2 regions of the Sphingomonas sp. Marseille-Q8236 genome follow, and region 1 is predicted to be linked to the other one. Evidence: riboswitches for the same ligand, from Rfam matches in the RefSeq annotation. Region 1 holds a riboswitch; the other holds the start of a gene.
The links. A riboswitch is a leader RNA that binds a small molecule or an ion and turns the genes downstream of it on or off. The one in region 1 is predicted to bind cobalamin.

Region 1 (9,717 bases):
ATGCGAATCGTCGTCCTCGCGCCAGTCGGGATTGATCAGGATCGCGCCCCGCGCCTCGCGCACCGGATCGGGATCGACCAGCCTCAGTGCGCGGAGCGCCTCGACCATCCGAGGCCAGCTCCGCTCGGTCGCGCCACGCAGTTGCAGGTTCGCTCGCGCCGTCAGGTCGATCTGGCCATTGCCATGGGCGTTCGCGGCCTCGCAAAGCCCCTCGACCTGATGCGCCGCCAGCCGGGCCAGCGGCGGGCGGACCCGGACCAGCAGGCCGTCGCCTGCCATCATCGGCCGCCACGCATCGGGGCACCAGCCCTTGACCACGAACCCGCTCATGCCGCGCCGTCCAGCATCGCCAGCACCGAGTTGCGCCGCGTCCGCCACAGCCCCGCCGCATGAAGCGCCGCAAACCGCGCCTCCATCGCCGCCAGCGCCTGCGGGTTCGCCTGCGCCATGAAGTCGCGCACCTCGTCGCGGGCCAGCGTCGCATCCCAATAGAGGTCGATCAGCGACGCGGGCACCACGTCCGCCAGATGCGCGAAGCTGCCTAGATGGTCGAGCGTCGCCGCGATCTCCGCCGCGCCGCGAAAACCATGCGCCATCATCCCCGCCACCCAGCGCGGATGGGCGGCGCGGGCATGGACGGTGCGGGCGATCTCCTCGTCCAGCGTCCGCGCCCTGGGGCTGGCCGGATCGCGCGTGTCGAGATGATAGAGCGACGCCGCCCCCTCTCCCAGCGCCGCCCGCGCCGCCGCGAAACCCGCCTGATGCGCCGCATAATCCGCCGCCAGCAGCAGGTCGCTCTCGGGGAGGTCGTGGAGGTGGACAAAGGCCTGCGCCCCCGCCACCCGTGCCGCGATCCCCTCGGCATCGCGCCGGTCGCCATCGTCCAGCGCCGTCGCCGAGGCCGCGAGCCAGCTTTGCCCCGCTGCGATCCGCGCGGCCTCGTCATAACTCGCTTCGGGGTCGAGCCCGATGCCATAGCGCCCCGGTGCGGGGCCATAGACGCGCGGGGTCGCCTGCCCGACAAAGGGGTTCCATTCCGGTTCCTCGTCGCGCTGCCCCAGCGCGCGCACCGCCTGCCCGAAAAGGGCAACCAGATGCGGGAAGGCATCGCGGAACAACCCCGACACGCGCAGCGTCACATCGACGCGCGGCCGATCGAAGCGCATCAACGGCATCACCTCGAACCCCGTCACCCGCTCCGAGCGATGGTCCCATAGCGGCTCGACCCCGATCAGGTGGAGCGCCATGGCGAATTCCTCGCCCGCGGTGCGCATCGTTGCCGATCCCCAGAGATCGACGATCAGGGTGCGCAGGTGATCGCCCTCCTCCTGCATGTGCCGCCGGATCAGTTCCTCGGCGAGCTTGACCCCTTGCGTCTGCGCGGCGCGGCTCGGCACCGCGCGGGGATCGATGGCGTAGAGGTTGCGCCCGGTCGGCAGCACATCGGCACGGCCCCGGTAGGGCGAACCCGATGGCCCCGCCGGAACGCGTTTTCCGTCCAGCCCCGCCAGCAGCCCGGCCCGCTCGGCCGCGCCCTGTTCGCCACGCCCGAAGACATGGAGCCCCTCGCCGAATTGGCTGTCCTTCACGTCGCAGACAAAGGCATCGATCCGGGCGAGCGGATCCTCCGCTCCCGCCAGCCCCAGCGTCTCGCCCAGCCCGACGCTGTCCGCCTCTTCGGCGATCAGGCCGCGCAGCCGGTCGCGGCGCGCGGGGTCGAGGCCATCGGCATTGGCGTACTCGTCCAGCAGCGCCTCCAGCCGTCCGAGCCCCGCGCCCGTCTCCGCCTGGACCAGCGCCGGCGGGACATGGCCGACCGTCACCGCACCCAGCCGCCGCTTGGCCTGCGCCGCCTCGCCCGGATCGTTGACGATGAAGGGATAGAGGACGGGCCAGTCGCGCGTCAGCGCCTCGGGCCAGCAGGCGTCGGACAGCGCAACCGCCTTGCCGGGCAACCACTCCAGCGTGCCATGCGCGCCGACATGGACCAGCGCGTCGATCGCTTGCGCACGCAGCCAGAGGTAGAAGGCGACGTACGAATGACGCGGACAGCGCGACAGGTCGTGATAATCCTCGCCCCGCGCGCTCGGTCGGCCGCGTTCGGGCTGGAGCGCGACGATCGCCTTGCCCAGCGCCAGCGCGGGGAAGTGGAAGGCATCGCCCTCGACCAGCGGGTCCTGCTCGACCGCGCCCCAGTTTTCGATCAGATCGGCGCGCAACGCTTCGGGTAATGTGGAAAGTGCGTCGTGATACGCCGCCACCGGCCATGCGATCCGGTTGGCGAGCAACGCGGCGGGTAAATCCGACGGGGCTTCCACATCATAACCGGCCGCGCGCAGATCGCCGAGGATCGCTTGCGCCGAGGCGAAACCGTCCAGTCCGACCGCATGCGCCGCCTGCCAATCCTTGCCCGGATAGGTGGACAGCAGGATGGCGAGCCGCCGCTTCGCCGCCGGGGTCGCGGCGAGCGTCGTCCAGCCCGTCACCCGGTCGGCGACCGCTTCGATGCGGCTCGATTCGGCACGGTGAAGGCGCAACGCCACGTCGAAATCGGGGTCGCGCTCGCCCGGTTGCTTGAAGCTGACGACCCCCGCGAACAACCGTCCGTCGATTTCGGGCAGGACGACATGCATGGCGAGGTCGGCGGGTGACAGGCCCCGCGTCGAACCCGCCCAGCCCTCGCGGTCGCTGGTCGCGAGCGCGACCTGAAACACCGGCACGCCCGCGCCATCCAATGGCGTGGCGTCGTCCTCGCCCTTGGCCGAGAAGGCGGTCGCGTTGACGATCGCCGCCGGAGCCAGCGCCTCCACCCAGCGCGCAACCCAAGGCCCCGCCCCCTCGGCTTTCAGCGAAGGGACGAACAGCGCGACGGGATCGAAACCGCGTGTCGCCAAGGCGGCGTGAAGGGAGGCGATCGGCTCCAGATCGGCGGCGACCAGATAAGCGCGGTAGAAGATGATCAGAACGCGGGGGCGGCAGATCGTCAACAGGGACGCGGCCGGACAGGTGACGCCTTCCGGCGACCAGCCACCGACCGGCGCCACCGCGAAGCCGCCTCCGCGGACCATCAGGGTCGAGGACAATTCGGCCAGCGCCAGGGCGGCGGCCTGCGCCCCGCCCGCATCGCACAGCGCGGTCAGCCTTCGCACCATCGCGTCGTCCACCGTCGAGGCTGCCGCCAGCCGTCGATCCTCGCGCCCGTCCGCCGCCAGCACCGCCAGCGCGATGCCGCGCTCGCGCGCCAGCCGCTCGACTTCGCGCAGGCCATATTCCCAATAGGCCGCCCCGCCGATCAACCGGATCAGGATCGCCTTCGCATGCGCCAGCGTCTGTTCGACATAGGTGTCGACCGACAGCGGATGGACCAGCGCCGCCAGATTGGCGAGCCGCAGCGACCAGGGGAATCCCCCCGCCCGCCAGCCCGCCGCAAAGGCGCTCAGGTCGCTGTCGGAAAAGGACAGCACCACCACATCACCGGGGCGTTGCCCCAGATCCTGCGGAACCGCCTGTTCCTCCAGCCCATGGCTCTCGCGAAAGACGAGATGCACGCGCGTTAGCCCTTCAGCACACCCTCGATCGCGGCGCGGTCGATCCGATCATGCTCGGCGATGACGACCAGACGGGTGCCGCGCGGCTCGCCCGCACCCCAGGGACGGTCGTAGCTGGTGCGCACCCGGCGACCGACCGCCTGGACCAGCAGCCGCATCGGCTTGCCCGCGACCGCCGCATAACCCTTTACCCGCAGGATATCCTGCTGCTCGGCGAGCGTCACGATGCGCGCGGCGATTGCCTCGGGGCTCTCCACCTCGCCCAGCATCACCGAGATGCTGTCGAAATCGTCATGCTCGTGATCGTCCGCACCGTCATGATGCGAGGGGCGCGCGGCGATGTCGTCCTCGGCGGCGGCTTCTAGGCCCAGCACGATCTCGGCGGAGACGATGCCGTCGACCGCCTCGACCATGGGCAGCGGGCGCGGGGCCTCGGCGGCGATGATCGCGCGTGCCTTGGCGATGCCCTCCGGCCCGGCCAGATCGGCCTTGGTCAGAAGGACGAGGTCGGCGCACGCCAGCTGATCCTCGAACACCTCGGACAGCGGGGTTTCATGGTCCAGGCTGGGGTCGGCGGCGCGCTGCGCCTCCACCGCGTCGAGATCGGGGGCGAAGCGGCCCGCCGCAACGGCCTCCGCATCGGCCAGTGCCACCACGCCGTCGACGGTGATGCGCGAGCGGATGGCGGGCCAGTCGAACGCCTTCAGCAGCGGCTTGGGCAGCGCGAGCCCTGAGGTCTCGATCAGGATGTGATCGGGGCGCGGCTCCATCGCCAGCAGCTTTTCGACCGTCGGGATGAAGTCGTCCGCGACGGTGCAGCAGATGCAGCCATTGGCCAGCTCGACGATATTCTCCGCCGGGCAATCGGGGATGGCGCAGGATTGCAGGATGTCGCCATCGACGCCCAGCGTGCCGAATTCGTTGACGACCACCGCCAGGCGGCGACCGCCCGCATGGCGGATCAGGTGGCTGATGAGCGTGGTTTTCCCGGCGCCCAGAAAGCCGGTGACGATGGTGACGGGGACCTTGCTAAGGTCACGCATGCTATTTCTCCGACGCGCCGGACGAGCGAGCGCGGACACGGGACCGATCGCCGGCGCGGTGACGGACGGGCGCAGTCTAATGCGTCCGCCCCGCGTGTCGGCGACCGATGCGGCCCCGGCCGCATGGCTTCGTCGCTCCCCGACGGAGAACCGTGCCCCGACCACCCCCTGGGTCCAGGCAAGAGCGACCATGACGCCGGCAGGTCTCCTGGCTCGCGGGTCAAAGCGAGGGGATGCGCCTTCCCGGATCACTCCAGTGGCCGTGCCTCCGATGGGGCACCAGCATCGCTCGCTCACCGCTTACAGTTGCAGGGACAGCCGGGGATTTGCACCCCATTCCCGTTTCAAAGCCCCAAGGGGCACCGGCGCGATCTTCGGGGCCTTTCGGCCCCGATGAGCGGCATTTATCCCGCCGCGCCGGGCTTTGCAATTCGCGCCTCCATCGCGGCGAACCCGCGCCAGCGATAGAGGAGGAAGCTGGCACCCCAGCAGAGGACGAACAGCCCGACGATGGCGAAGCCCAGCACATTGAAATGCTCCGACAGCGCCCCGGCATAGCGGAACGGCCCCGCCGTCCAGCCGAACCGCTCGGCGAGCAGCGCGGTCGCCTGGATGCCGCCGATCACCAGCGCGACCAGCGCCGAGACCAGGGTGATCGTCATATTATAGTAGAGCTTGCGAAGCGGATGGACGAACGCCCATTCATACGCGCCCAGCATCACCAGCCCGTCGGCCGTGTCGATCAGCGCCATGCCCACCGCGAATAATATGGGGAAGACCAGGATCGTACCGAGCGATATGCCGTCGGCGGCGTGCGCGCCCGAAAGGCCCAAAATCGCGACTTCGGTCGCGGTGTCGAAACCCAGTCCGAACAGGAAGCCGAGCGGCGCCATGTGCCAGCTCCGCCGGATCAGCCGGAAGAGCGGACGAAAGAGGCGCGACAGCGGCCCCTGCCCCGAAAACATCATGGCGGCGTCCGCCTCCGCCATCGGCTCGCCGCGCGCGACCCGGCGGAACCGGGTCCACACGTCGCGCAGGATGATCAGGTTCATGATCGCGATCGCGAACAGGAAGCTGGCCGAGACGATCGTGGCGATGGTCCCGCCGCTCTGCCCAAAGGCCTCGAAATCGGCGAGCGTCGTGGCGGCGAGCGCGACCGTCGTCGCCGCGATCAGCACGATGGCGGAATGGCCGATCGCGAACCACAGGCCGACCGCAATGGGTCGCTGCCCGTCCTGCATCAGCTTGCGAGTGACATTGTCGATGGCGGCGATGTGATCGGCATCGACCGCGTGACGGAGCCCCAGGCTATAGGCGAGCAAAGCGGTGCCGAGCATCAGGCTGTTGCCCGCGAACACGCTCAGCGCCCAGCCCCAGACGGCGATATTGACGAAAACCAGCGCGGCCATCAGCAGCGCGACCCGCTTCTTCAGCGGCAACCGGGCGCGCGGCGCTCCGGCATGATGGTAGGACATGGGTGATACCCCCGGCGTCATTGCGACAAGGGCCGAACTCCGCTGGCGCGGTCACCATCCCACCCCACGGACGCACGCCGGGCAAGATGGCCGATTCGTCTCGGCCGATGGGCGTCGCTCGCATGATACAATATATCCCAGCCATGACCATCCCCTGGATCGCAGCAAGAGCGACTCGCACCGGCAGGTCTCCTGGCTTGCGGGTCGAAGCAAACGCGACACGGCCTTCCCGGATGGCTCCAGTGGCTGTCCCCTATTGCAGGGACCGGCATCGCTCGCTCACCGCTTACAGTTGCAGGGACAGCTAGGGATTTTCACCCCATTCCCGTTTCAAGCCCCTAGGGGCACCGGCGCGATTGACCGGCGGCGGGCTGAAAGCCCTTGCCGGTCGGCATGGGGATAGTCTGCGGCGGATGGAGGCGCAAACCGCTTTATCGGGCCGGACGCTCGGCTTAATCCGGATCACATGGTGGATGTGAGAAGATGGCGCCGCTGGGCACCCGCGGCGGCGAGCCTGGTCGCGGCCTGCTCGGGCGGCAATTACCGGCCGGTCAGCGATTATCCGGTGCGGATCGGCAAACCCTATTCGGTACGCGGCGTCACCTATGTCCCCGCCGAGGACGCGACCTATGACATGCTCGGCTATGCCAGTTGGTATGGCAGCGAATCGGGCAAGCGCACCGCGAATGGCGAGCGCTTCCGCCCCGGCTGGGCGACCGCGGCGCACACCACCCTGCCGCTGCCCAGCTATGTTGAGGTGACGGCGCTGGGCACGGGACGGCGGATCATCGTGCGCGTCAATGATCGCGGGCCGTTCGCCGGATCGTCGCGGATCATCGACCTGTCGCGCGGCGCCGCCGAACAGCTCGGCCTGCGCGCGGTGGGCAAGGCGGCGGTACGGGTGCGGCGGGTGGAGCCGGACGAGAAGGACCGCGAACGCCTGCGCCACGGCAAGGCGGCGCGGCCGTTGCCGCCGGTATCGGATGCGGTGCGAGCGAATCTGCTGTCGCAGATCGCGGCGGCGGGCATGACGGTGCGGTAGATGTCGTCATCCCGGCGAAGGCTGGGATCTATGCGTCCGACAGGACAAGGGGCGCCAACGGCCCCTGGCCTTAGCCGGGGCGGCGATCGGCATATGGCCCATAACGAAAGAGCAGGTTCTCACCCGCTCCGCCGTCATCTGCCAATTTTGGAAGAAGATTGGTCGGGGCGACAGGATTCGAACCTGCGACCCCCACACCCCCAGTGTGATGCGCTACCAGGCTGCGCTACGCCCCGACCGAGCGGCGGCCTCTAGGCGGGTTTTCCGTGGGATGCAAGCCTTGATGTTGCAATGGCCGCCACCCCACATCGGGCTCTCCATTGCGCCTGTCCGCCTGCGATGGTAGCGGGCAGGCTATCCGACATGGGGGCTGGTCGATCGTTCGCGGTCGGCGGGTGCCCGTGCCCATTCAGCATAGACGGGTCCGAATGTTCATTCCCTTCACCGCCCCAGTCGCCGTGATGGCTGCCGCAACCGGCACCGCCGCATCGAGCGGAGCCGCCTCGTTCCTCAGCCTCGCGCCGCTGCTCCTCGTCTTCGTCGTCTTCTATTTCCTGATGATCCGTCCGCAACAGCGCCGCATGAAGACGCTGCAGGCCGCGGTCGAGGGGGTCAAGAAGAACGATCAGGTCACCACGGCGGGCGGCATCGTCGGCAAGGTGACCCGCGTCGAGGACGCGCTGGTCGAGGTCGAGATCGCCCCGAACGTTCGCGTCCGCGTGGTCAAGGCGACGCTGACCGACGTGGTCGATCCTACCGCCAAGCCCGCGAACGACTGAGCCTTCGATGCTGGATTTCCCCCGCTGGAAGGTCGCTTCCATCGTCGCGTTGCTGGCGGCCCTGTGCCTGCTGGCGATCCCGAGCTTCCTGCCGGAGAGCGTCACCAACACATGGGGGAGCATTCCGCACCCGCGTGTGAACAAGGGCCTCGATCTGGCGGGCGGCAGCTATCTGCTGCTGGAGGCGGACACCGCCGACCTCGCCAATACGCGGCTGGAGACGATGCGCGACCAGGTCGCGGCCGAAATGCGGCGCGGCAATCCGCGTATCGACATCGGTGACATCTCGGTCCGGGGCGGCCAGCTCAGCTTCATGCTGCGCGATCCGACCCAGGTCGATGCGGCGCGTGAGCGGCTGCTGTCGATCACCGGCGGCGGGGCGGGCATGACCGGCCAGCGCGAATGGGACATCCAGGTCGTCGATACGTCGCGCTTCGTCCTGAAGCCGACCCAGGCGGGTCTCACCCAGGCGATCGACACCGCGATGAAGACCGCGACCGAGGTCGTACGTCGCCGTATCGACGCGCTGGGCACCAAGGAGCCGACGATTCTCCAACAGGGTTCCAGCCGTATCGTCGTGCAGGTGCCGGGGCTTCAGGACCCGCAGCAGCTCAAGGACCTGATCGGCAAGACCGCCAAGCTGGAATTCAAGCTGGTCGACACGACCGCCAATCCGGTGGAAGTGGCCAAGGGCAATGCGCCCGCCGGCAGCCAGGTCCTGCCCTATCCCGGCAATCCGCTGGGCGCGCCGGTGATCGCGGTCAAGCGGCCGGTCATCATCTCCGGCGACCAGTTGATCGACGCGCAGCAGACCTTCGACCAGCAGACCAACGCGCCGCAGGTGGCGATCACCTTCGACGCGCAGGGCGGTCGCAAGTTCGCGCGGATCACGCAGGAAAATACCGGCAAGCCATTCGCCATCATCCTCGATGGCCAAGTGCTGTCGGCCCCCAATATCAACGAACCGATCCTGGGCGGTCGCGCCTCGATCAGCGGCAACTTCACCGTCGACACCGCCAACCAGCTCGCGATTTCGCTGCGCTCGGGCAAGCTGCCGGTCGATCTGAAGGTCGTCGAAGAGCGCACCGTCGGCCCCGATCTGGGCGCCGACTCGATCCGCAAGGGCATTCTCGCCTCGGCGATCGCAGCGGTCGCGGTGATCGTGTTCATGGCCGTCACCTATGGCCGGTTCGGTATCTATGCGAACATCGCGGTCGTCATCAACGTGCTGGTCATCCTGGCGGTGATGGCGATGCTGAACGCGACGCTGACCCTGCCGGGTATCGCGGGCTTCATCCTGACCATCGGTACCGCGGTCGACGCCAACGTGCTGATCAATGAGCGTATCCGCGAGGAACGGCGGCGCGGGCGAAACGTCGTCCAGGCGGTCGAGCTGGGTTACAAGGAAGCCAGCCGCACCATCTTCGAGGCGAACGTGACCCACGCCATTTCCGGCATCATCATGCTCGTACTCGGCTCGGGCCCAGTCAAGGGCTTCGCGGTCGTGCTGCTGATCGGCATCGTGACCAGCGTGTTCACCGCCGTTACCTTCACGCGGATGCTCGTGGCGCTGTGGTTGCGCCGCGAAAAGCCCAAGACCATCAATATTTGAGGCAGGAGAACAGATCATGCGCCTCCTGAAACTCGTCCCCGACAATACGAACATCGACTTTGTCCGCCTGCGCGGCTGGGCGTTCGGGCTGACGCTCGCGCTCACCCTGCTCGCGGTCGGCGTCACCTTCGCCAAGGGCCTCAATCTGGGCGTCGACTTTGTCGGCGGCCTGATGATCGAAGAGAAATTCCCCACCCCGCCTTCGGCCGACCGGGTCC
Region 2 (4,848 bases), 400 kb from region 1:
TAGGCGCCTTGCCGCACGATGGTGGAGGGGACGAACGTCCCTTGCGCATTGCGGGTCGCCGCCGCGCCGCCGAAGGTGGAGCTGAACCAGGTCACCCCACCGCCCAGGCTCGCCCCCTGCAACGCCCCGCCCTGCGGCTTATAGTTGGTGAACAGCTTGACCATATGCTTCGGGATGATCGGGGTCAGCGTCAGCCCTTCGACCACCGGGTTGATGTCCGACAGATATTTGGTCCGGGTCAGGCTGTAGCCGCCATTGATCCGCCAGCCCGGCACGATCTCGCCAGAGGCTTCGGCCTCGATCCCGCGTGCGCGAACCTTGCCAAGCTGATAGACGATCAGGACATTGTCGGGATCGTTGATCGTCCGGTTCCGCTGCGTGATCTGATAGGCGGCCGCCGACAGCAACAGCCGCTTGTCCATCAGCGCCAGCTTGGTCCCCGCCTCATATTGGTCGCCTACCAGCGGTTCGATCGGGCGTCCGTCGGGGCGCTGGCGCCCGCCCGAATTGACCGGGCTGAAGCTGTCCGCATAGCTGGCATAGACGTTCCAGTCCCCGGTCACATCCCACACTGCGCCCGCATAGGGGGTGAAGCGGCCGTTAAAGCCATAGCGGGTCGGCGCGGGGATGCTGCCCGATGCGAGCAGCAGGGTGCGGATCGTGGTATCCCACCATGTCACGCGCCCGCCGCCGGTCAGCGTCAGCCCCGCGACCGGGCTCAGCCGCATCTGGCCGTAAATGCCATATTGCTCCACATCGGTCCCGCTGGCGCCGTAAACCTGAGTCACCAGGCGGTTGGTGCCCGGCACGCGATAGGGAGCCGAAGGGCCATAGGGATTGAGCGGCGGCTCGGGCGGCGAGACGGGATTGAAGACGTCGATCGTCGCGAAGTTCGACAGGCGGCTATAATAGGACGTGCCCGAACTGGCCTGATAATCCCAACCCAGGATCAGCGTCTGGTCGCGCCCGAACAGCGGAAAGCTGCCGATCGCGTTGAAATCGAAGGCACGGGTGCTTTGCTTGCTATCGCCGCGATAGGCGATCTGGTTGGTGACGCCGCGATTGGCGGCGGTCACCGGCTGGCTGCCGATATAGCTGTAGATGTCGATGCGATCGACATCGGTGTAGAGCCCGGTCGCGCGCAGCGTCCAGCGGTCGCTGACCCGGTGCGCCAGTTCGGCGAACCCGCTCCACGTCTTGGATTCGAAACGATTCCAGTCGGCGCCCAGATAGGTGGAGCGATCGACCGACAGCAGCCGTCCGTCGCTGCCGTCGCTGCCGCCCACATAGCCGGGCAGGCCCGACTGGATCGCGGGGCGGAAGCGGTCGTAATGGCCGCCGACGGTCAGGGTGGTCCGCTCGCCGATCTTGAGCGACCCCGTCGCATAGGCGGCAACGCGGTTGCGGTGCGCGGTGTCGAAGAACTGATCCTGATCCTGGCCCATCACCCCGAAGCGGAAGCCCAACCGATCGCTGGCGGGGAGCGAGGCGTCCAACTCCAGCCGGACATTGTCGAAGCTGCCCAGTCCCGCCACCGCCTGCACCCGCGCTGTGTCGAGCGGGCGCTTGCGCACCAGGTTGATGCTGCCCGCCGGATTGCCCGCCCCGCTGAACAGCCCGGCGGGGCCGCGCAGCACTTCGACTCGGTCATAGAAGAACAGGTCCGGCACCACGGCGGGGAAAGCCAGCGCGAAGGTGGGTACGCCATCGATCAGGTAATTGTTGATCGCGAACCCGCGCGAGAAATAGGACGGGTCCTCGCTGCCCACGCCGTTGACGGTGATCCCGTTGGTCGCGGTCAGCGCGTCCTCCAGCGTGAAGAGATTCTGCGCCTCGATCTGGTCGCGCTCGATCACCGTGACGGTGTTGGGAATGTCCTTGAGCGGGGTGACGGTCTTGCCCACCTCTCGGCCATAGCTTTTGCCCAGCACCACGATGTCGTTGCCGGTCTGGTCGAGGTCGTCACGCTCGGCCGACGGCACGGTGCGATCCGCCATGACCGGCGGTCCCACTTCGGCAAGCGCCGGTGCCGCCACCCCCGACAAAGCCAGCGCAAGCGTCTTCAATGCCGAACCAGTCAGCATGTCGTTCCCCATCTTCTATTGATATGCAGTCGCAATAGAGGGGGTGGGCATCGGGGTAAAGCGAAATCATGACAAAAACATCATGATCCTGAACGGCCTGGTTCTAGCGACCCCTGCGCCTTCTCTTCCCGGTCGGAGACATGCCCTCGGGCGGCTCGGTGGATTCGACCAGTTCGACCACGTCAAAAGCATAGCCGACCCAGCCGCGCTGGCGCATCGCCTCGGCCATGGCGGCGTCGTTGGCCTGCGCGTCCTTCCGCGACTTGGCATGGCCCCAGAAGACTTCGGTGCGTCCGCCACCCAGATCGGCGACGATCCGCCAATAATGGGTGAAGGGGGCGGAGGTGGGGCCGATCGTTTTCACATAGCCATCGGGCATCGTCGCGGTCAGATAGCGGGTCTTGCGTGCCATGACGCCGCCATAGCGCGGTTCGCCCGCTCGCTCATCCCGCTTGACGACGTGATGGCGTCGCGCCTACCGATGCGACGCCGGAATGTTCCGGCAATGATCGCGCCGGTTCCCCCGACAAGGGGGATTAAAAGGGAACGCGGTGAGGGCGGCGACGCCCGAATCCGAGGCTGTCCCTGCAACTGTAAGCGGTGAGCGGAGGCGCAACGGACCGGTGAAGACCGGGCCAGCCACTGGGGCAACCTGGGAAGGCGCGCCATTCGCGATGACCCGTGAGCCAGGAGACCTGCCGGCGTCAGGTCGCTCATGCCTGGTCCAGGGGATGGCCGAGGCTAAGGTCCTTTCCGACGAGCGACGCCAATGGTGGCGGAGGCGCAATGGTTTGCCATGGCGAGTGCGGAATAGCGTCCGGTACGCATGGCATCCGGCCGTTCGGAAACGCAACGGAAGGCCTCGGCTTGTTCGCGACAGGACGCTATGGACTATAGAATGATATATCGTAACGGATTCGCATGGGCGCAATGGAGCCTGTGGAGTGGTGCCGCGCTTCTGCTCGGGGCCGGGGAAGCCAGCGCGCAACGGGCAGAGAGGCCGGGGGCCGAGGGGCAGGGGGCGGATGCCACCGTCTTGGTCGTCGGCACGCGCGAGAAACAGGCGTTGGACACACCCAATGCCACGGCCAGCCGGCTGGGCCTGACCCCGCTGGAAACGCCCGCGAGCATCGTGTCGCTGGACGGCGAGACGATCCGCGCGCGGGGCGACCTGTCGATCGTCGAGGCGGAGGCGCGCGCACCGGGCATCGCCAGCGTCGCCAATCCCGGCAATGGCGGCACCGCGCTGTCGGCCCGGGGCTTTTCGGGCCAGGGATCGGTGCTGCAACTGATCGATGGGGTGCGGCTGTTCCCGGCGGCGGGGACGATCACCTTTCCGACCGATCCCTGGATGGTCGAGCGGATCGATATACTCAGCGGCCCCGCGTCGGTCCTGTACGGGCAGGGCGCGCTGGGCGGCGCGGTCAATGTCGTGATGCGGGGGCCGACCGCCCGAACCCATGGCCAGGCCGAGATCGGATATGGCGCGCAGGACAGTTTTCGCGCAAGCGCCGGGATTGGCGGGCCGCTGGGCGATAGCTTGGGCTACCGCGTCGATGCCAGCTATCGCCGATCGGACGGCTATGTCGATCGGGGGCATTCGGACGGCGTCGCGCTGTCGGGGACGTTGAAATGGACGCCATCGCCGGTCTTCGCGGTGACGGTGCGCGGCGATCATGGCGACCAGCGGCCGATCGGCTATTTCGGCACGCCGCTGATCGACGGGAAACTCGATCTGCGGATACGCGACCGCAACTATAATGTCGGTGACAGTCGGATGCGGTTTCGCGATGACCGTGCCTCGGTCCGGATCGACTGGACGCCGAGTGCGAATGTCAGCCTGTCCAACATCGCCTATTATCTGACCAGCGATCGATTCTGGCGCAACCTGGAGGAATATTGCTGGGTCTCCGCAAACGGCCGGTGCGCGGACGGTTCGACGGGCATGCCGGGCACGATCCGGCGGAGCAGCAATTACGGCATTCGCCACGACCAGACCCAATGGGGCGATCAGGCGAGTGTGACGTGGCGCGCCGGGCTGGCCCCCGGCATCGCCAATGCGCTGGTGATCGGCGGGGAGGCCAATCTGGTCCGCTTCACCCATGAGAATGACTTCGGGTCGGACGGGCAGGTCGACGCGGTCGATCCCTTTGCCTTCGATCCGGGCCGTTTCCTGGATACGCAGGGGATCGCGCCCCGTTACCGGACCCGCACGGCGGCGCTGGCAATATTTGCCGAGGATCGGGTGACGCTGGGCCGCCACTGGTCGGTGGTCGGCGGCTTCCGCTACGAGGAAAATCAGGTGAGGCGCTGGGCAATCGCCTATCCGGGGGGCGTGCGGACCGACAGCTTCGCCTTCGAAAAGACCTTCCGCAACGCCACCTGGCGGGCGGGCGTCGTCTATCAGCCCATGCCGACCCTGTCGCTCTACGGCCAATATGCCACGGGCGTCGATCCGCTGGGCACGCTGACCACCGTGTCGACGGGGCAGGTGGCGTTCAGCAATGCGCGCGGCAACCAGATCGAGGCCGGAGCCAAATGGCTGTTCCTGAACGGGCGCGGCACCGCGGCGCTGGCGGCCTATCGCATCGTGAAGACCGGACTGCTGGCGCAGCGCACTCTGTCGAGCCCGGTCGAACAGGTCGGGCAGCGATCCGCGCAAGGCGTGGAGGCGGCGGTGACGCTCGACCTGCCGCAGGGGTTCGGGATCGATGCCAATGGCACGCTGCTGGACGCGCGGTTCGACGATTTCCGTTCGGGCGGG

Region 2: it holds a riboswitch for cobalamin, as region 1 does, so the genes downstream of both, ACWPWT_RS03395 (TonB-dependent receptor) here and ACWPWT_RS01605 (HoxN/HupN/NixA family nickel/cobalt transporter) in region 1, are expected to answer to the same signal.

Annotation. Positions count from the first base shown of each region.
Region 1 is NZ_CBCOPO010000001.1:338,209-347,925, forward strand. Features, by position in the region: gene ACWPWT_RS01590 (cobalamin biosynthesis protein CobG) at 1-330, opposite strand, end outside; gene cobN (cobaltochelatase subunit CobN) at 327-3,548, opposite strand; gene cobW (cobalamin biosynthesis protein CobW) at 3,554-4,591, opposite strand; cobalamin riboswitch at 4,773-4,973, opposite strand; gene ACWPWT_RS01605 (HoxN/HupN/NixA family nickel/cobalt transporter) at 4,996-6,066, opposite strand; cobalamin riboswitch at 6,232-6,433, opposite strand; gene ACWPWT_RS01610 (septal ring lytic transglycosylase RlpA family protein) at 6,542-7,108, shown strand; tRNA gene ACWPWT_RS01615 (tRNA-Pro) at 7,268-7,344, opposite strand; gene yajC (preprotein translocase subunit YajC) at 7,537-7,887, shown strand; gene secD (protein translocase subunit SecD) at 7,895-9,499, shown strand; gene secF (protein translocase subunit SecF) at 9,516-9,717, shown strand, end outside.
Region 2 is NZ_CBCOPO010000001.1:738,146-742,993, reverse strand. Features, by position in the region: gene ACWPWT_RS03405 (TonB-dependent siderophore receptor) at 1-2,084, opposite strand, end outside; gene ACWPWT_RS03400 (hypothetical protein) at 2,188-2,496, opposite strand; cobalamin riboswitch at 2,583-2,801, shown strand; gene ACWPWT_RS03395 (TonB-dependent receptor) at 2,983-4,848, shown strand, end outside.